Regions from separate parts of the Streptomyces sp. NPDC053076 genome, predicted to be linked through region 2. Evidence: riboswitches for the same ligand, from Rfam matches in the RefSeq annotation. Region 2 holds a riboswitch; each other region holds the start of a gene.
What was found. Region 2 has a riboswitch for cyclic di-AMP ahead of ACIGYR_RS24500 (transglycosylase SLT domain-containing protein). Riboswitches for the same ligand answer to the same signal wherever they lie in the genome.

Region 1 (6,897 bases), on a different contig from region 2:
GCCTACTGTTCGACGTCATCGACCTCGCCGAGGTGGACCTGCCGCTGGTGCTGCCCGGCTGGGGCGGCACGCCGAGCCCCGGGGCCGCCGCCGCGCTGCGGGACGTCTCACCGCGACTCGCCGCCGCCGACGCGTTCGTGGTCGTCACGCCCGAGTACAACCACAGCTTCCCGGCGGCCCTGAAGAACCTCCTCGACTGGCACCTGCGCGAGTGGCAGGCCAAGCCGGTCGGATTCGTGTCCTACGGCGGTCTCGGCGGCGGTCTGCGCGCGGTCGAGCAGCTCCGGCTGGTCCTCGCCGAACTGCACGCCGTGACCGTGCGCGACTCGGTCAGCCTGCACGGTCCCTGGTCCGGTCTCGGCGAGGACGGCGTCCCGCGGGACGCCGAGGTGTGCGCCGGCGCCGCCAAGGGCATGCTCGGCCAGCTCACCTGGTGGGGACGGGCGCTGCGGACCGCGCGCGCCGAGCGTCCCTACGCGGGCTGAGGGCGGGCGATGAGCACCCTCCGGCCGCCCGGTACCGCGTCGGCTCCGCCGGCCGGCGACGCGGGGCCCGCCCCCTCGACCGCTCTCCACCGCGTCGTCACCGTCGTGGTGCTCGGAACGATCATGTCCGTGCTCGACATGACGATCGTCAACGTCGCGCTGCGCCACCTCTCGCAGTCCTTCGGCGCCCCGCTGGAGACCATCCAGTGGACCGCGACCGCCTACACGCTCGCGCTCGCCGCGGTCATCCCGGCCGCCGCCTGGGCGATGGGCCGGATCGGCGCCAAGCGCACCTATGTGCTCGCGCTCGCCCTGTTCACCCTGGGCTCCCTGCTCGCCGCCTGCGCCTGGGACGCGGGCAGCCTGATCGCCTTCCGGGCCGTGCAGGGGCTGGGCGGCGGGCTGTTGCAGCCGGTCGGTATGGCGATGGGCATGCGGGTCGCGGACCGGGCCCGGCTCGGCCGGGCGATGGCCCTGCTGGGGCTGCCCATCCTGGTCGGCCCGGTCGCCGGCCCGGTGCTCGGTGGCTGGCTGGTCGACGCCGCCTCCTGGCACTGGATTTTCCTGATCAACCTGCCCGTGGGCGCCCTGGCGCTGTTCCTCGCGGCCCGCCTGCTGCCGACGGACACCCCCGACGCCCGCGGCGCCGACCGGCCCCGGCTGGACGTGCCGGGTCTGCTGATGCTCTCGCCCGGCCTGGCCCTGCTCCTGTTCGGCCTGGCCCGCGGCGGCGAGCGCGGCGACTTCACGGCCCCCGGCGCGCTGGTGCCGGTGCTCGCGGGTGCCGTGCTCGTGGCGGCCTTCGTGCGGCGGGCGCTCGCCGTCCGCGCGCCGCTGCTGGACCTGCGGCTGCTGCGGGACCGTACCTTCGCCGCCGGAGTCGGCACGCTCGCCCCGTTCACCTGCGGCTACTTCGGATCGATGCTGCTCGGGCCGCTGTACTGGCAGCAGGAGCGGGGTCTGGGCGCGACGGCGGCGGGGCTGCTCGGGGCGCCGGTGGGGCTCGTGGTCGGTACGACGATGCAGATCGCGGCACGGCGCATCGACCGGGTCGCACCGCGCCGGATGATCGCGGCGGGGTGCGCGGTGGGCGCCCTGGGCATGGGTCTGCTGGCCTGGCAGACAGGGGTGGCGGGGGTCGCGTCCTGGCGGATCGTCGTCGCGGGCATGGTGATGGGCGTCGGCGCCGGGATGACGCTGATGCCGACGATGACCACCGCGACCCGCGATCTGCCCGCCGACCGGCTGCCCGGGGCGAGCACCGCGCTGAGCATCAACGCCCAGCTCGCCGCGTCGGTCGGTACGGCCCTGCTGTCGGTGGTGCTCGGCGCGGCGGGTCCGGGCCCGGCCGGTTTCCGGCTCACCTACGCCGTGGCGGCGGCGCTGCTCGCCCTCGGCGTCCTCTCGGCGCTCCGGCTCCCGGCACGGCGCCAGGGCTGAGCCCTCCCGGCCCTCCTGCCGTGTCAGCCCGCCGTCAGTTCCGTCAGTTCCGTCAGCTTCGGCAGTTCTGGCAGTTCGGCCAGCTCCGGCAGTTCGGCCAGCGGCAGCGTGTGCTGGGTCTGGAGCACCTTGGCGCGCAGGTAGCGCACGTTGTGGGCCGTGGTGAAGACGCCGGTCGGCACCCGGTCCCGTACGGCGATTCCCAGCGCGCCCAACTGCCCCGCCTTGTCGGGGTTGTTGGACAGCAGGTCCAGCTCCGTGATGCCGAGGGCGCCGAGCATCTGCGCGGCGGCCGTGTAGTCGCGGGCGTCCTCGGGGAGGCCGAGGGCGGCGTTCGCGGCGTAGGTGTCGAGGCCCTCGTCCTGGAGGGCGTACGCGTCGAGCTTGTTGTAGAGGCCGATGCCCCGGCCTTCCTGCCGGAGGTAGAGCAGGACGCCGCCGCGGTCGGCGATGCGTTCGACCGCCTCGCGCAGCTGCGGGCCGCAGTCGCAGCGGGCCGAGCCGAAGACGTCACCGGTCAGGCACTCGGAGTGCAGGCGCACCAGCGGGACCGGGCCGGGGTCGCCGAGGACGACCGCGACGTGCTCCTGGCCGTCGGAGAGGCCGTGGAAGGTGACGAGTTCCGCGTCGGCCCGGTAGCCGTCGGCGAAGCGCAGCGGTACCCGGACGCGAGCGCGCGGGGTGGCGGCGGGGATGTCGGGCATGCGGGTCCCTCCCAGGAAGCTGCTTCATATTTGAAGCAGTGTTTTCGCGTGGACCCTACCCCATACTTAAAAGTTGAAGCAATCGCTCCGGGGTGTGGCTCAGGAGCCCGCGGGCGGCGTCGACGGGCAGGGCGAACGGCGCAGCCAGGGGACACCGTCGGCGCCGGAGCGGGCGTCGTCGTCGCCCTGGAGGCCGCGCGCGATCCCCGTGCAGATCTCCGCCAGCTGCCCCACCTGTTCCGGGGTGATCCGGTCGAACAGCAGGGCGCGGACCGTCTCGACGTGCCCGGGTGCCGTACGCTCCAGTACGGCCGTCCCCTCGTCGGTCAGCACCGCGACCGAGCCGCGCTTGTCCTGGTCGCAGTTCTCCCGGCGCACCAGGCCGTCCCGTTCCAGCCGGGTCACCGCGTACGTCAGCCGGCTGCGGGTGATCTTCAGCGTCTCGGCGAGATCGGTCATGCGCAGTCGCCGGCCGGGTGCGTCGGAGAGGTTGGCCAGCACCGAGTAGAACAGGTGCGGCATGCCGCCCTCCTGCTGGAGCTGCCGGTCGATCGCGTCCTCCAGGAGGCGGGAGGCGGCGATGTAGGCGCGCCAGGCGCGCTGCTCCTCGGGGCTGAGCCAGCGGGTCGTCATGCCGCCAGTGTAGGTTTGTTTCAAACTTGAACCAAGCGGTCCGTCTGTCCACCGTCCGCCTCCGGAAGAGAGGGCGTCGATGCCCCTGCCGTACGTGCTGCTGTCCGCCGCCGTCTCCCTCGACGGCTACCTGGACGACACCGGCCCCGAACGGCTCCTGCTGTCCAGCCCGGCCGACTTCGACCGGGTCGACGAGGTACGGGCCTCCGTCGACGCCATCCTCGTCGGCGCCGGCACGATCCGCGCCGACAACCCCCGCCTGCTGGTCAACTCCGCCCGGCGGCGCGCGGCCCGCGGCGCGACGGGCCGGCCGGAGTACCCGCTGAAGGTCACCGTCACCGGCTCCGGCGACCTCGACCCGGACGCCAACTTCTGGCACACCGGCGGCGAGAAGCTCGTCTACACCACCGACGAGGGCGCGGAACGGGCCGCCCGTCTCCTCGGCCGCACCGCGGACGTCGTCCCGCTCGGCCGCGCCCTGGACTGGCGGGCACTGCTGGAGCATCTGCACGACGTGCGCGGAGTCGGGCGCCTGATGGTCGAGGGCGGCGGCACGGTCCACACCCAGCTCCTCCAGCAGGGCCTGGCCGACGAACTCCAGCTGGTCCTCGCCCCGCTGTTCGTCGGGGACCCGGCGGCCCCGCGGCTGTTCGGGACCGGCGGCTACCAGGGCGGGCGCCTGCGCCTGCTCGACACCCGCCGGATCGAGGACGTCGTCCTCATGCGCTACGCACCCACCGCCCCCGGCACCGGCCCGGTCCCCACCGCGGCCGACCGCCACTGGCTGCGTGCCGCCTGTGAACTCGCGGCCCTGTGTCCGCCCTCGGAGACGGCGTTCAGCGTCGGCGCGGTGGTGGTCGCCGCCGACGGCACGGAGCTGGCCCGTGCCCACTCGCGTGAGGGCACCGACCCGGTGGCCCACGCGGAGGAGGCGGCGCTCGCGAAGACCGACGCCGCCGACCCGCGGCTGCCCGGCGCCACGGTCTACAGCAGCCTGGAGCCCTGCGCCCGCCGCGCCTCCCGGCCGGCTCCCTGCGCCGAGCTGATCCTGCGGGCCGGGGTGCGGCGGGTGGTCACCGCCTGGCGCGAACCCGACACGTTCGTCACCGGCGCCGACGGCACGGGTCTCCTGACCGCCGCGGGCGCCCGGGTCGTCGTACTCCCGGAGCTGGAGGGTCTCGCCAAGGCGCCGAACGCGCACCTGCCGGGCTGAGTGCCACCGGTCGGCGACGGTTTCCGTGCGTGACCGCCGGGTCGTCGTGGTCGGTCGCGCACGGTCGCCGTGCCCCTTCGGGGGCGCTGTCGCGCGCCGAAAACACTCAGGGCCCGGAATCCGATGGATTCCGGGCCCTGAGTGTTCAGTAGCGGGGACAGGATTTGAACCTGCGACCTCTGGGTTATGAGCCCAGCGAGCTACCGAGCTGCTCCACCCCGCGTCGTTGTGTCACCAGCATACGTCATCCCTGGGGTGCTTTGCACACGCTTCCCGTCCCGCCTGCCGACCGTCACCCAAGGTGACCGGGCGACCGCCGTGCGGTGACGACTGAGTCACCATCAAAACTGCCAGTGACTACTGAACGCTTCTGGCCCTTAGGTCAACTCGCCCGGTTTGACGGGTTACTGGGCGATAACTCCGTCGCCGAGAACGTTAATGATCAAGTCGAACAGCTTGGAAAGTGACTGGCAGGTCTATTAACGTTCGATAACGCAGCGCGGTCGTCCCAGCCGTCACAAGAGACGGCTCCGTGCGCACGCGCCGAATCCCGCGAGGGAACCGGGGAACCACCACTTTGGGGTGAATCACGCGGATATCGCCGTGAACTCATGGGAGTCCACGATCGGTATACGCGCGTAGGAGACCTTCCTGCTCCGAACCCGTCAGCTAACCCGGTAGGCGGAGGAAGGAAAGGAGCACGCCCGCGTGGCGTCCAACCGGTCTGTCCCCGAAGCCCCGTCCATACCGGCACAGCGCGAGACCGAGACCTTCGGGTACGGCGCCTACCGCGCCGAGGAGGGGCCCTGGGAGGAGTGGAACCCCACTGAGGACTCCGTCACCCCGGTCCGCGGCCGGCACCGCGTCGCCAAGCAGCGCGGCGGCTTCGCGCGCAGCTCCACCGTCCTCGGCGTCGGCGTCATCGCCGCGGTCGGCGCGGGCGGCATGGCCAGCGCCAACACCGGCAAGCCGCCGGTCTCCATCTCCATGCCGGACCTGCCCTCCGTCGGCTCCCTCTTCGACGACGGCTCCGCGGACCCCCAGCCGGCGCAGGCCACCGCGACGCTGAGCAGCGTCGGCGTGTCCTCCGCCGAGGGCGAGGACTCCACGGACGCGGGCGAGGTGCTGCGCAGCCGGATCATGGCCCAGGCCGAGCAGCAGCAGGGCCAGGCCGAGACCAAGGCCACCGCCGTCGCGCTCGCCGCCGCCGAGAAGCGGAGCGCCGAGGCCGCCGCCAAGGCCGAGAAGGAGGCCGCCGCCAAGGCCGCCGAGGCCAAGGAGAAGGCGGAGGCGGACGCCAAGAAGGCGGCCGAGGAGAAGCGGCTGGCCGAGCTGGCCAAGCAGTACACGCTGCCGACCTCCTCCTACACGATCACCTCGACGTTCGGCCAGGCCGGCTCGATGTGGTCCTCCGGCTACCACACCGGTCTGGACTTCGCCGCCCCCACCGGCTCCCTGATCAAGGCCGTCCACAGCGGCACGATCACCGAGGCGGGCTACGCCGGCTCCTACGGCTACCGCACGATCCTCACCCTGGACGACGGCACCGAGCTGTGGTTCTGCCACCAGTCCTCGATCAACGTCTCCGTCGGCCAGAAGGTCTCCACCGGTCAGGTCATCGGCCGCGTCGGCGCCACCGGCAACGTCACCGGACCGCACCTGCACCTGGAGGTCCACCCCGGCGGTCAGGCCACCGGGATCGACCCGATGGCGTGGCTGCGGGACAAGGGCGTCAACCCCTGACGGGCCGCCCTCAGCGGGAAGCCTCGCGGGCGTCGTGGCGGGACGCCTTCGCGGGAACTCGGCGCCGGCGGGGCGGGATGCGATCGTCCCCCGCCGGTGTTGGCATGACGTATGACGTCACTTCGTAAACTCGGCTCTTCCGACCTCGAGGTCTTCCCGCTCTCGCTCGGTGGCAACGTCTTCGGCTGGACCGCCGACGAGCAGACCTCCTTCGCCGTCCTCGACGCCTACACGGCGGCCGGCGGCAACTTCATCGACACCGCCGACTCCTACTCCGCCTGGATCGAGGGCAACCAGGGCGGCGAATCCGAGACGATCATCGGCAAGTGGGTCACGGCGCGCGGCAACCGATCCGATGTCGTCATCGCGACCAAGGTCAGCCAGCATCCGCAGTTCCAGGGGCTGTCCGCCGCCAACCTCAAGGCCGCCGCCGACGCCTCCCTGCGCCGCCTGGGCACCGATTACATCGACCTCTACTACACCCATTTCGACCAGCCCGAGGTGCCGGTCGAGGAGATCGTCGGCGCGCTGGACGAGCTGGTGAAGGCCGGCAAGGTCCGGCACATCGGCGCCTCCAACATCACCGCCGAGCGCCTTCAGGCGTCCCTCGACTTCTCCGACCGCGAGGGCCTCGCCCGCTATGTCGCCCTCCAGCCGCACTACAACCTGGTCTCCCGCG
Region 2 (6,897 bases):
GTCGTCGCCACCGGCCTGTCCGGCTTCGCCCACCTGCCGGCCGAGCTCGCGTCGGCGGCGGCCGACGGCCCCGGCCCGGCCGCCCCGGTCTCGCACAGCTCCCAGCACCACGACCTCGGCCGGTTCGCCGGCAAGGAGCTGATCGTCGTCGGCGCCGGCCAGTCCGCGCTGGAGACCGCCGCGCTCGCCGCGGAGGCGGGCGCACGCGTGCGCGTGGTCGCGCGCGGGCGCGGCCGGGTCGCCTTCGGAGCCCCGCCCTGGAAGCAGCCGAGGTTCCGTCCCGAGTCCCCGTTCGGCCGCGCCTGGTCGCTGTGGGCACTCACCTACTACCCGCACCCCTACCGCTTCCTGCCCGAGACCACCCGTCACTACCTGGTCCGCCGGGTCCTCGGCCCGCTCGGTGCCTGGTGGCTGCGCGAGCGCTTCGAGAGCGGCGTGCAGGTGCGGGACGTCGAGCAGGTGAGGGGCGCCGAGGTCAAGGACGGCAGCCCCGTGCTCACCGTCCGCACCCATGCCGGCGTCACCGAGCGGCTCACCGCCGACCACGTCATCGCCGCCACCGGCTACCGCGTCGACATGGCGGCCATGGACTTCCTCGGCCACGAGCTGCGCACCCGGCTCGAGGTGAGCCGCGGCGCCCCTCGGCTCGGCCCCGGCTACGTCTCCTCCGAGCCCGGCCTGTACTTCACCGGCCTGCCCGCGGCGGCCTCGTACGGACCGGTGATGCGCTTCGTCTGCGGCACGGAGTTCGCCTCCCCGCGCCTGGCGGACCACCTGGCCGCGGCCCACGGCTAAGCCCGCTCTCCGTGCCGGGCCGTATCAGTGCCGCCATGGGCGCCTCGGCGGGACTCACTTGGGGGCGGACAGCACGTAAGTGCGTGGAACGAGCGATGAGTCGGGGGGACGTGGTGTCCGTATTCTCTGATCATGGACCCCACCCCCCTGGCATATGCACTGATCGCCACCGACCTGGACGGGACGCTGCTGCGCGGCGACGACACCGTCTCCGAGCGGTCGCTCGCCGCGCTCGCGCGGGTGGCGCGGGCCGGTGCCCGGCACCTGGTGGTGACGGGCCGCCCGGTCCCGCGGGTACGGTCCCTGCTCGCGGACCTCGGCTGCACGGGGCTCGCGGTGTGCGGACAGGGAGCACAGGTCTACGACGCCGGGACCGGCCGTCTGCTGTGGTCGGTCCGGCTGGACCGGGAACTGGCGGAGACCGCGCTCGGCAAGATCGAGGCGGAGGTGGGGCAGGTCTACGCGGCCGTCGACCAGGACGGCGTGGACGGGCTCACGCTCATCGAGCCCGGCTACCGGATGCCCCACCCGACGCTGCCCGCGGTGCGGGTCGGCCGGCGCGACGACCTGTGGTGCGAGCCCATCAGCAAGGTACTGCTGCGGCATGCCGACCTGTCCGACGACGAGTTGGCGACCGTGGCACGCTCGGCGGTGGGCTCGCTGGCCACGGTCACCATGTCGGGGCCGGGCACCGTGGAGCTCCAGCCGAGCGGGGTGACGAAGGCGACCGGGCTGGCGCTGGCCGCCGACCGGCTGGGAATCAGCGCCGAACGGGCCCTCGCCTTCGGTGACATGCCCAACGACATCCCGATGTTCGACTGGGCCGGGCGCGGTGTCGCCATGGCCGACGCGCATCCCGAACTCAAGGCGGTGGCCGACGAGATCACCTTGTCGAACGAGGACGACGGCATCGCCGTCGTCCTCGAAGGACTGTTCCCGACCGACTGACCGGCCCCTCAGTAGGCGCCGACCGCCGTGCCCCTGCTCCCGACCCCGGCCGCGCGCCGGCCGCCGTGCGCCTGTCCGGCGGCCGTCGGTTCGCGCCGGACGCGCTTGCCGGTACGGGCCGCACGCGTCTGCCGGTACGGGCCGAACGCGTCGGTCAGTACGCGCCGAACACGTTGTCGATCGACCCGTACCGCGCTGCCGCGTAGTTGCAGGCGGCGGTGATGTTCGCGACCGGGTCGTAGATGTTGAACGACGTTCCGGCGACGTGGTACGCGTTGAACGTCGGGTCGATGACCTGGAGCAGACCCTTGGACGGGATGCCCTTGGCGGCGTTGGAGTCCCAGAGGTTGATGGCGGACGGGTTGCCCGAGGACTCCCGGATGATGTTGCGGTAGATGCCGTTGTAGGTGCCGGGGATCTTCTTCTCGGCCATGATCGCGAGCGACTCGCGGATCCAGCCGTCGAGGTTGTTCGGGTATCCGGCGGGGGTGGTGGCGGCCGTCGTGGCGGTGGTGGGAGCCGCGGCGGCGCTGGTCGCGCCGATGAGCGGCAGGGTGAGGACGGCGACGCCGGTCCCGGCGGCGGCGAGGGCGCGGATGAGGCGGCTGTTCCGGGTACGGACGTGCTGAGCGGCAGCAGACATGGGGAAGTTCCTCTCCGGCGCCTGCGAGGTGAGCTGTCGGGTTCGGGCGGGGAGGTGCCCGGCCGTGCCCTGGAGAAGGCACGGCTTCACCCCGAGCCGTCCCGGTGCGGCGTGTGCCGTCCGGCCCGGCGACTTACCTGGGTCCCCCGCTCCTGCCTACGAATGAGTTCGTCGATGGGTATGCGGGCGGTGGCAGGATTCGGCGTCCGCCCGACGGCCCGGAACGTATGCGAGAGCACATGCCGGGAACAAGTGCCGAATTCATACAACGTGCGATTTGACCTTGATCGATGCCGTATGAGGCGCTTGATCCTTTGCGATTGCCAATTCTCAACTCGCCGACGGGGCAAGGGCTGGAGGGGCTCCGGTGGGCCGGTCGGGCCGAATGGGTGCGTGACCCAATTCACGAAATAGCAAAATACTTCAAATCAGACATGGGGGATTAGGGGGATTTGGGTCGGAAGTCTGAGTGGTGGTGGAACCCGGGGTGCGGTGTGTGTCGTTGTCGTAGTGCCGGTGGGGGAGGAGTGTGGGAAAGAAGGGTGTGGAGAGGTCGCGACACAACGCCCGGATTACGGTTAAGTCAGTAAATGTCCCTTCTTACCGTGTGATCAAAACCATGCTGCTCGTGATCCGATACCGCCCAAGCTGGACCGGTGGGCGCTATCGGTGATCGAAACAGGACCGGATACGCTGACTTGAGTGATGGCAGCGACCTATCGACAAATCGTGTAACCGCCAGCAGACACCAGCAGACAGGAGACCCCTCGTGACCGTCGTCGGGCCGTTCGGGCTGAGCGTGCGGGACCAGGCTCTGGAAGCCGATGTCCAGGCCGGATTGACGGCTGTCGAGGAAGGCTTGCTCGATGCCACCAAGAGCGAGGTCCCGTTCATCACGGAAGCCGCGCAGCACCTCGTGCGGGCCGGCGGGAAGCGATTCCGGCCGCTGCTCGTGATGCTCGCGGCCCAGTTCGGCGACCCGTACGCGCCGGGCATCGTGCCGTCGGCCGTGGTCGTGGAGCTGACCCACCTGGCCACGCTCTACCACGACGACGTCATGGACGAGGCGGCCGTCCGCCGCGGCGTGGACAGCGCCAACACCCGCTGGGGCAACTCCGTCGCGGTCCTCACCGGCGACTTCCTCTTCGCCCGCGCCTCCCAGATCCTCGCCGACCTCGGCCCCGAGGCGGTCCGGGTGCAGGCCCTGGCGTTCGAGCGACTGGTCACCGGCCAGATCCTGGAGACCGCGGGTCCCTCGGACGGCCGCGACCCGGTCGAGCACTACCTGGACGTGCTCGCCGGCAAGACGGGCTCCCTGGTGGCGGTGTCGTGCCGGTTCGGCGCGATGATGTCCGGCGCCGACGAGACGGTCGTCGACGTGCTCACCCAGTACGGCGAACGGCTCGGGGTCGCCTTCCAGCTCGCCGACGACGTCCTGGACATCGCCTCCGACTCCCGCGAGTCCGGCAAGACCCCCGGCACCGACCTGCGCGAGGGCATCCCGACCCTGCCGGTGCTCCGGCTGCGCGAGCGGGCCTCCAAGCTGGGGCTGGCCGAGGACATCGCACTGTGCGAGCTGCTGGCCTCCGACCTCAGCGACGACGCCCGGCACGCCGAGGCGCTGACCGCCCTGCGTGCGCACCCCGCGCTGGAGCAGGCCCGCCGGGACACGGTCCGGTACGCGGAGGAGGCGCGGGCCGCACTGGCCCCCTTGCGTGAATGCGATGCCAAGGCCGCGCTGATGGAACTGTGCGACGCGGTGGTGCACCGCGCCGGCTGACCCGGCAGGGGGGTGCACCGCGCCGGCCGACCCGGCGGGGGACACGCGCGGGGCTCCACCGCGCCTTGCCGGGCCCGGACCGCGCCCCACCGCACACCTGAACGGGCGGCATCGTCCCCCGCGCCCCCTACGGGTTGGGGGGAGATACCGCCGTCGTGTGTCATACCGCAGGCGTACATGGAGTTGGCTCCGAGGGCTGACGCTTCTTCACGGCCGATTTGGTCATATGGAAACCACGGAAATCACCACTCCTCACCGATTCGGGTGAGAATGGCGGCTCAGGTGGACCAGCGTGAGGACAGCCGCCGCCGACGACGGAGGTAAGGCACACATGGCACCGTACGAATCCGACGACGCAGTGGGCGCCGCGCGGGACGAGGACCGGCGCTCCGGCCGGCGCAAGGCCGCGCGGTACGCCGTCCCGGTCGCGGTGGTAGGGGTGGCGGCGGCCACGATCGGGCTGGTCCCGGCGCTCGCCGACTCCGGCGACCCCGACCTGCCGAAGATCACCGCACAGCAGCTCATCGAGAAGATGGCCAAGTCGGACGTGCAGCAGCTGTCCGGCACCGTGAAGATCAGCACAGACCTCGGCCTGCCCGACCTCGGCGGTCTGGAGAACGGCCTGCTCTCCGGGGCGGCCCAGGGCTCCGGCGACGGCTCCTCCGCCGATCCGCAGGCCAAGCTCACCGAGCTGCTGTCCGGCACGCACACCCTGCGGGTCGCCGCCGACGGCCCGGACCGGCAGAAACTGTCGCTGCTGGAGAGCGGCGCCGAGTACAGCCTCATCCACGACGGCAAGGACGTCTGGGGTTACGACAGCAAGAGCAACGAGGTCTACCACTCCACCGCGGCCGACTCCGGCAAGCACCGCGAGGCCGAGCCGCCGGCGACGCCCCAGGACTTCGCCGACGAGGCCCTGAAGGCGGTGGACGACACCACGTCCGTCACCGTCGACGGCACCGCGCACGTCGCCGGACGCGACGCCTACAAGCTGCTGATCCAGCCCAGGCAGTCCGGCAGCACGGTCGGCGCGATAAGCATCGCCGTGGACGCGAGGACCGGCCTGCCGCTGAAGTTCACGCTGACCCCGAAGAGCGGCGGCGCCGCCGTGGTCGACGCGGGCTTCACCCAGGTCTCCTTCGCCCGGCCGGCCGCCTCCACCTTCGACTTCACCCCGCCCAAGGGCGCGAAGGTCACCGAGGAGAAGGACGCGGCGAAGACGCCGGAGCACACCCCGAAGCACACCCCGAAGCACGGCGAGGACTTCGCCGAGGGCCTGGGCGGGCTGAACGTCCTCGGTGAGGGCTGGACGTCCGTCGCGACCTTCGACACCGGCGCCGAGGGCGGCATGCCGACCGGTTCCCAGGGCGGTGACCTCGGCGGCTTCCTCGGCTCGCTCGGCGACCAGGTCTCCGGGAAGTTCGGCAAGGGCATCGTCTTCTCCACCCGCCTGGTCAACGCCCTGATCACCGACGACGGCAAGGTGTACGCCGGTGCGGTGACCAAGGACGCCCTGGTGAAGGCGGCCGACGCGGGGAAGTGACGCCACCGGGTACGACGAGTCGAGGGGGAGCCGATGGCCGAACCGTCCGCCGTGGAACGTGACCCGGCCGGCGCACCCACGCCAGCCCAGGACGGGGCGTCCGCAGGTGCGCCGACGGGCGATCCGGTGGCGGCGCGGGCGAGTGTGATCGCCACGCGCGGCCTCACCAAGCGCTACCGCGGTGGACAGCTCGCCGTGGACGGTCTCGACCTGACCGTCCCGGTGGGCAGCGTCTTCGGCTTCCTCGGCCCGAACGGCTCCGGCAAAACGACCACCATCCGCATGCTGATGGGCCTGATCGAGCCGACCGCGGGCACGGTCCGGGTGCTCGGCCGGTCCATGCCCCGGGCGGCCCGTACCGTCCTTCCACAGGTCGGCGCGCTCATCGAGGGCCCCGCCCTGTACGGCTTCCTCTCCGGCCGGGACAACCTGCTGCGCTACGACGCCGCCGATCCGACCGCCGACCCCCGCACCCGGCGTGCCCGGGTCGCCGCGGCGCTGGACCGGGTCGGCCTCGCGGCAGCCGCGGGCAAGAAGGCCAAGGCGTACTCGCTCGGCATGAAGCAGCGCCTGGGCCTGGCCGCCGCGCTGCTCCAGCCGCGCCGACTGCTCGTCCTGGACGAGCCCACCAACGGCCTCGACCCGCAGGGCATGCGCGAGATCCGTACCCTGATCAGGCAACTGGCCGCCGACGGCACGACCGTCTTCCTCTCCTCCCACCTCCTCGACGAGATCGAGCAGGTGTGCACTCACGCGGCGGTCATGGCGCAGGGCCGGCTCGTCGTCCAGGGCGCGGTGGCCGATCTGGCGGCCGGAGCGCGCGACCGGCTGGCGGTGACCACCCCGGACGCGGCCGAGGCGGCCCGCGTGCTGAAGGAGCTGGGTGTCGCGGACGTGACCGCCGACGGCGACCGGGTGACCGGCGAACCACCCGACCGGGACCTCGCCGAGGTGACCGCGGCCCTGGTCGCCGCGGACGTCCGGGTCCGGGGCCTCACCGTCGAACGCGCCTCCTTGGAGGACGCGTTCGTGGCGCTGACCGGGGAGGGCTTCGATGTCGCGGGCTGAACGGCTGCCCGCAGCCGCCGTACGCGAGCCCAGCCCCCTGTGGACCCTCGGGCTGCTGCGCAGCGAGCTGGTCACCACCCTCCGCCGCTGGCGCACGCTCGCCCTGCTCGGGGTGCTGGC
Region 3 (6,897 bases), on a different contig from region 2:
ACTGGGGCCTCGTCATGAGGAGGCGCATGTCCATGACCCGATCGTTCGCCCGCCATGTCCTGCCCGAGTTCACCGAGCGCACCGGAGCCGCCGTGCGCACCCTCGATCCGTACGCGAAGCTCTTCGAGGACCGGATCGTCTTCCTCGGCAGCCCGGTCGACAACGCGGCGGCGAGCGACGTGACGGCCCAGCTCATGTACCTCGAACACGCCGCCCCGGACCAGGACATCACCCTGTACCTCAACTCGCCGGGCGGCTCCTTCGAGGCCATGGCGGCGATCTACGACACGATGCAGTACGTCAGTTGCGACGTGGCGACCTACTGCCTGGGGCAGGCCGCGGCCTCGGCCGCGGTGCTGCTCGCGGCCGGCGCCCCGGGCAAGCGGTTCACGCTGCCCGGCGCCCGGATCGTGATGGAACAGCCCTCGCTGCCGGAGCCGGTGCGCGGCCAGCCCAGCGACCTCCTCATCCAGGCCGAAGAGTTGTCCCGGGTCCGCGGGACGCTGGAGGAGATGCTCGTCCGGCACACGGGGCGCACGGCCGAGCAGGTCCACGAGGATCTGGAGCGTGACCTGGTCCTGGACGCCTCCGGGGCGCTCGCGTACGGACTTGTGGACGGCATCGTGCCCAGCCGCCGGGACACGCCCGGCGCACCGGACGCGAGGTGAGCCACCCATGCTGCCGGAACTTCCACCGCTGCCCGCCCTGACCCGCGCCGAGGGCGAGCTGGTCGACCGTTACCTGGAGGCGATCGACCTGCTGGGGCGCATCAACCCCGCCAGGCACGGTGACACCTACGCCGGACTGCGTGCGGCCCAGGCCCTGGTGCGCAAGGCGGCAGAGCTGCGGGACGCGCTCGCGCTGATGCACCGGCGGGGCGAGACGGAGCTGCACGGGGACACGCTGGCACGGGCGCTGCGGGTGCTGGACGGTGAACGCCGCGCCGCTCGCGTCGCGCTCCCGACCGACGGCGTGGGCTGAGGCGGACATCCGGCGGGACCGTCGGAACCCGCGCGTCGACACGCGTCGTTCGGACCGGACTTGAAACGGCCCGAACGACGTACCGCCGACCGGTGGACATCCTGATCGTTTTCCGGGGCTCCCGAGTTGCGCAACGCGCGGGTTCGTGTGTCGCCGGACGACCCCTTTCCCCAGGTCCGGGGCTACGTCCGGGAATTGACGGAAGCTCGAACAGAGCAGTGTCCACCCGAACGGGCGAGTGGTGAGTAACGCCACAAATCCACGGTTCCGTTGGGATTTTCTGACAGTCGTGCGTCAAGATCCCTGTCTGACGACAAGCCCCCGCCACCGCGGCGGGGCGATCCGGGCGGACGCCGAGTCCTGCCGCCGCCCGGATGACCGGTCGACAGGAGTGGATCGGCAGGAGTGGAGGACCCAGGCAAGGCGGGTCACCGGAACGGATGTCCGTCTGTTCGACACAGACGGAACGGACGCTCCCAGCGACCCTTGGGGTGAAGCCGTGGCAACGCGGCCGGGCAACTTCGCCAGCCCGAATCCGACAGGTCATCCTTCACAGGCGGCTGACGAAGGGTTGCGCATGACTGCGCTCAATCGTGTCCCGTCGCTGATGGCCCGGGCCGGCACGGCCTCGGCTCTCACCCTCGCCGCCGTGGGCGGCTCGATCGCGGTGCCCGGCCTCGCCACCGACGCCTCCGCCGCGACCATCGCGACGAAAGCACTCAAGGTCGCGGCCTCCAAGAAGGGTGCCCCGTACAGCTGGGGCGCCAGCGGACCGCGCAGGTTCGACTGCTCGGGGCTGACGCTCTACTCGTTCAAGAAGGCGGGCAAGAAGCTGCCGCGGACCGCCGCCCAGCAGTACAACAAGACCCACCATGTCTCCTCCCGCAGCCGCAAGGCCGGCGACCTGGTGTTCTTCCACTCGGGTTCCAGCGTGTACCACGTCGGCATCTACGCCGGCCACGGCAAGATCTGGCACGCCCCGAGGACCGGGGACGTGGTCAGGCTCCAGAAGATCTGGACGAAGAGCGTGTGGTACGGCCGGGTGAGCTGACCCGCCGCGAGGCCAGGAGCGGCTCCAGCAGCCGGGCCGCTCCCAGCGCCGCCGGCGCCGCTCCGGCGCCCGCCTGGAGCCCACGGGCGGCCCCCCGGGGGCGTGCTGCCGCTGGACACTTCTCGACCGCCGGAGGCCCTCCGCTGCCGCCGGCGGTCGAGCGCGTTCCGCCGGGCGCGTCGCGACGTACGGCTGTCGGTCGCGGACCACGACCCGCCGTTCAGGTCACCGCGGCACCCGGGGCTACTGCTCCTGCGGTCGTCCCGCTGGGACCGGTGCCGCCGGGAGCGCCCAGGGGAGTTCGATGGAGACCGTCTTGCCGCCCTCACGGGTGGGGCGGATGCGGAGTCTGCCGCCGCACTCCGCCGTGAGGCAGCGGATGATGACCATGCCGCGCCCGTTGTCCTGCTGGACGGCGGCGGGCAGTCTCTTGGGGAAGCGGGGATGGCTGTCCGTGACGCCGATGCGCAGGTGTTCGTCATGGTGCAGCGCGATGTCGACCGTGAAGGTGGGTGACTGACCGAAGGTGTGCTGTACGGCGTTCGTGGCGAGTTCGGAGACGATGAGGCGGACGGTGTCGGCCGCTTCCGTGTCCGACGGCAGGCCCCACTCCACCAGGGTGCCCACGACGTAGGAGCGGGCGGCGGAGACCGAGGCGGGATCGCTCGGCAGGGTGACGGATGCTTCCAGATGGTCTGCCATGGCGACGTCGTCCCTTTCCCGCGGGACCGCGGTCCGACATACGGCGGAGGGTTCGAGTACGGTCCCGGACTGGTGCTTGCCCGCCAGACTGCCATCACCGGGCCGACACGGGGTGCGATCCACCAAGATATGCATATATCTGTCGCTCGAAGCGGTGAACTCTGCGACGCGAGACCGTATTTGGTCGGCCCATAAGGAGTAAGGAAGAGCCTATGCAGAACGGTCCGGCAGTGCGGCGTCGCAAACTGGGCGCCGAACTGCGCACGCTGCGTACCGGCGCCGGGCTCACGAGCGGTGAGGCGGCCCGGCTGGTCGGCTGGCACCAGTCGAAGGTGAGCCGCATCGAGACCGGCGCCAGTGGTGTGAAACCGGCCGATCTGCGGTTACTGCTCGACGCCTACGGGGTGCGGGACAGACATCTGCGCGAGTTGCTGCTGATGCTGTCGGGGTCGGACGACACCGGCGGCCGGCACCGCTGGTGGCACGCCTATCGCGGGGTGCTGCCGCCGACCTACCGCGACTTCATCAGCCTGGAGTCGCAGGCGAGCGCGATGCGCACCCTGGAGACCACGGTCGTGCCCGGCCTGCTGCAGACCCCCGAGTACGCCCGCGCGGTGACCCGGGCGGCGGTGAAGGACCTCGACGAGGACCGGCTGGACACGCTGGTGGAGGTGCGTCTGGCCAGGCAGGACGTACTGCGTTCGAACCCGCCGCTGGTGCTGAGCGCCGTGCTGGACGAGGCGGTGCTGCGCCGCGAGGTCGGCGGTCCCGGGGTGATGGCCCGGCAGCTGGAGCGGCTGATGGAGGCCGCCCGCCTGCCCCAGGTGCGGCTCCAGGTGTTGCCCTTCGCGGCGGGAGCCCATGTCGGCCTCACCGGGCCTTTCGTTATTTTCTCATTTCCGAGCACTTCTGATCTGGACGTAGTTGTTGTCGACCAGTTGACGAGTAGCCTCTACCTGGAACGGAAAGAAGACCTGATGACCTACTCCGAGGCCTTCAGCACTCTTCAGTTCCATGCCCTTTCCCCCCAGGAATCGTTGGACTACATCGCCGGGATAGGTGACGGCGCGTAAGGAGGCACCATGTCAGCTCTGCCTCGGAACGTCCCTGCCAGTATCGATCTGAAACACGTGCGCTGGCTGCGCAGCAGCTACAGCACGGGAGCCAACAACTGCGTGGAGACGGCCCGGCCGCACTCCGGACCCGCGGCCGGGCTGCTCGCCGTGCGCGACTCGAAGCTCCCCACCGGACCCGCGCTGCTCTTCTCCCCCGCCAGCTGGGCGGGCTTCGTCACCACGCTCTGATCGAAATCGATCAAATTCTCTGCACACTCGTGCGACACACGGCCGTGTCACGCCGACTCATGGTCGCGTTTCGCCGATGACTCGTACAGCGCGTTCGATCTCGGCCCCGGTGAGGTCCGCGCGGGCGGTCAGCCTCAGCCGTGAGATGCCGTCGGGCACGGAGGGAGGACGGAAGCAGCCCACGGCCAGGCCCGCCGTCCGGCAGTCGGCCGCCCAGCGCACCGCCTGCTCCGGGGAGGGTGCCCGCACGGAGACCACCGCGGCGTCCGGACGTACCGCCTCCAGACCCGCGGCGGTCAGCCGCGCGTGCAGGTCCGCGGCCACCTCCCGGGCGCGCGCCGCCCGTTCCGGCTCGCGCTGGAGCAGCCGCAGCGCCGCCAGCGCGGCACCTGCCGCCGCCGGTGCCAGACCCGTGTCGAAGATGAACGTCCGGGCCGCGTTGACCAGGTGGTCGATCACCCCGGCCGGACCGAGCACCACCCCGCCCTGGCTGCCCAGCGACTTGGACAGGGTGGCGGTGACCACCACGTCGTCGGCGCCCGCGAGCCCGGCCGCGTGCGGCGCGCCCCGGCCGCCGTCGCCCAGCACCCCGAGCCCGTGGGCGTCGTCCACCACCAGTCCCGCGCCGTGCTCCCGGCACGCCGCGGCCAGCGCGGTCAGCGGCGCCCGGTCCCCGTCCACGGAGAACACCGTGTCGGAGACGACGATCGCCGCCCCCTCGTGCGTGCCGAGCGCCTTGCGCACGGCCTCCGGGTCGGCGTGCCCGACCACCTGCGTCCCGCCCCGGGCGAGCCGGCAGCCGTCGATGAGGGAGGCGTGGTTGCCCGCGTCGGACACGATCAGCGAGCCGTGCGGGCCGAGCGCGGTGACCGCGGCCAGGTTGGCGGCGTACCCGGAGGAGAACACCAGGGCCGCCTCGAAGCCGCAGAACGCGGCCAGTTCCCGCTCCAGCTCGACGTGCAGCCCGGTGGTGCCCGTGACCAGCCGGGAGCCGGTGGAGCCGCCGCCCCACGTCCGCGCGGCCTCGGCCGCTCCCCCGGTGACCTCGGGATGGCGGGCCAGGCCCAGGTAGTCGTTGCTCGCCAGGTCCAGCAGCGGCGAGTCGGCGGGGCGTGGACGCAGGGTCCGTACGAGTCCGGCGCGGCGGCGCGCCTCGGCCTGCTCGTCGATCCACCCGAACGCCATGGGTCCTCCGGTGCTTTTGTAGGTAGCGGACAGACCCTAGCGGTACGACCAGCCACCCAGTGTGTGGCAATACCCACACGGTGAACCGCCTCTGTTGTGCGAAGTCTCCTTGGCCCGGGACGGTCCCGTAGGACAGGATCGGACCTCATGGACCTGCTGAACACGCTGGTGGACAAGGGGCTTCGGCGCGAGCTGCCGACCCGCGAGGAAGCGCTCGCCGTGCTGGCCACCTCCGATGACGATCTGCTCGACGTGGTGGCCGCGGCCGGAAAGGTGCGCCGGCACTGGTTCGGGCGACGGGTGAAACTCAACTATCTGGTCAACCTCAAGTCCGGTCTGTGCCCGGAGGACTGCTCCTACTGCTCCCAGCGGCTCGGCTCCAAGGCCGACATCCTGAAGTACACCTGGCTCAAGCCGGACGAGGCGTCCGAGGCCGCCGCCGCGGGCCTCGCGGGTGGCGCCAAGCGGGTCTGCCTGGTGGCCAGCGGGCGCGGTCCGACGGACCGGGACGTGGACCGGGTCTCGCAGACCATCAAGACCATCAAGGAGCAGAACGAGGGCGTCGAGGTCTGCGCGTGCCTCGGCCTGCTCTCCGACGGCCAGGCCGAGCGGCTGCGCGAGGCCGGCGCCGACGCCTACAACCACAACCTCAACACCTCCGAGTCCACGTACGAGGACATCACCACCACCCACACGTACGCCGACCGGGTGGACACGGTGCACAAGGCGCACGCGGCCGGTCTGTCCGCCTGCTCGGGTCTCATCGCGGGCATGGGCGAGACCGACGAGGACCTCGTCGACGTCGTGTTCTCGCTGCGTGAGCTGGACCCGGACTCGGTGCCGGTGAACTTCCTGATCCCGTTCGAGGGCACCCCGCTGGCCAAGGAGTGGAACCTCACCCCGCAGCGCTGCCTGCGGATCCTGGCGATGGTCCGGTTCGTCTGCCCGGACGTGGAGGTCCGCATCGCCGGCGGTCGTGAGGTCCACCTGCGCACCATGCAGCCGCTGGCGCTGCACCTGGCCAATTCGATCTTCCTCGGTGACTACCTGACCAGCGAGGGCCAGGCCGGCAAGGCCGACCTGGAGATGATCGCGGACGCCGGCTTCGAGGTGGAGGGCGCCGACCAGGTGACGCTTCCGGAGCACCGCGCCGGGGAGACGGGCGGCTGCGGGTCGCACGCGAGCACCGGCTGTGGCTCGCAGGCCGACGCGGGCTGCGGGTCGCACGCCGACGCGGGCTGCGGCTCGCACGAGGGCGGCGGCGTGTGCGGTTCGGCGGCCGTCGCTCCGAGCGCCGCCACGGCGGCCGTTCCCCCGGGCGCCGGCACGGCCACCGTTCCCGCGGCCGGTGAGGCGCGCACCGATCTCGTCGCCGTACGCCGCCGGGGCGCCGGAACGGATCTCGCCCCCAATGCCTGACCTCGGGGTGCCGGAGCTGCTGGAACTGGACCGGCGCCATGTGTGGCATCCGTACGGCCCGATGCCCGGGCAGGTGGAACCGCTCGTCGTGGAGGCGGCGAGCGGCGTCCGGCTGCGGCTGGCGGACGGCTCCGGTGAGCTGGTCGACGGCATGTCGTCGTGGTGGTCGGCCATCCACGGCTACAACCACCCGGTCCTCAACGAGGCCGCGCGCGGGCAGCTGGGCCGGATGAGCCATGTGATGTTCGGCGGGCT

Region 1: another riboswitch for cyclic di-AMP. It lies ahead of ACIGYR_RS26340 (M23 family metallopeptidase); the one in region 2 lies ahead of ACIGYR_RS24500 (transglycosylase SLT domain-containing protein).
Region 3: another riboswitch for cyclic di-AMP. It lies ahead of ACIGYR_RS30160 (C40 family peptidase); the one in region 2 lies ahead of ACIGYR_RS24500 (transglycosylase SLT domain-containing protein).

What each region holds. Positions count from the first base shown of each region.
Region 1 covers NZ_JBITZL010000007.1:21,236-28,132, reverse strand. Annotated here, with positions in the region: gene ACIGYR_RS26370 (NADPH-dependent FMN reductase) at 1-485, shown strand, start outside; gene ACIGYR_RS26365 (DHA2 family efflux MFS transporter permease subunit) at 495-1,925, shown strand; gene ribA (GTP cyclohydrolase II) at 1,949-2,629, opposite strand; gene ACIGYR_RS26355 (MarR family winged helix-turn-helix transcriptional regulator) at 2,729-3,262, opposite strand; gene ACIGYR_RS26350 (dihydrofolate reductase family protein) at 3,342-4,475, shown strand; tRNA gene ACIGYR_RS26345 (tRNA-Met) at 4,625-4,698, opposite strand; cyclic di-AMP (ydaO/yuaA leader) riboswitch at 5,007-5,176, shown strand; gene ACIGYR_RS26340 (M23 family metallopeptidase) at 5,184-6,218, shown strand; gene ACIGYR_RS26335 (aldo/keto reductase) at 6,330-6,897, shown strand, end outside.
Region 2 covers NZ_JBITZL010000006.1:128,040-134,936, forward strand. Annotated here, with positions in the region: gene ACIGYR_RS24490 (FAD-dependent oxidoreductase) at 1-795, shown strand, start outside; gene ACIGYR_RS24495 (HAD family hydrolase) at 928-1,743, shown strand; gene ACIGYR_RS24500 (transglycosylase SLT domain-containing protein) at 1,898-2,386, opposite strand; cyclic di-AMP (ydaO/yuaA leader) riboswitch at 2,390-2,570, opposite strand; gene ACIGYR_RS24505 (polyprenyl synthetase family protein) at 3,156-4,166, shown strand; gene ACIGYR_RS24510 (outer membrane lipoprotein carrier protein LolA) at 4,498-5,709, shown strand; gene ACIGYR_RS24515 (ABC transporter ATP-binding protein) at 5,743-6,777, shown strand; gene ACIGYR_RS24520 (ABC transporter permease) at 6,764-6,897, shown strand, end outside.
Region 3 covers NZ_JBITZL010000008.1:346,287-353,183, forward strand. Annotated here, with positions in the region: gene ACIGYR_RS30150 (ATP-dependent Clp protease proteolytic subunit) at 33-668, shown strand; gene ACIGYR_RS30155 (hypothetical protein) at 676-981, shown strand; cyclic di-AMP (ydaO/yuaA leader) riboswitch at 1,323-1,555, shown strand; gene ACIGYR_RS30160 (C40 family peptidase) at 1,559-2,032, shown strand; gene ACIGYR_RS30165 (ATP-binding protein) at 2,276-2,734, opposite strand; gene ACIGYR_RS30170 (helix-turn-helix domain-containing protein) at 2,947-3,807, shown strand; gene ACIGYR_RS30175 (DUF397 domain-containing protein) at 3,817-4,038, shown strand; gene ACIGYR_RS30180 (8-amino-7-oxononanoate synthase) at 4,096-5,223, opposite strand; gene bioB (biotin synthase BioB) at 5,371-6,642, shown strand; gene ACIGYR_RS30190 (adenosylmethionine--8-amino-7-oxononanoate transaminase) at 6,635-6,897, shown strand, end outside.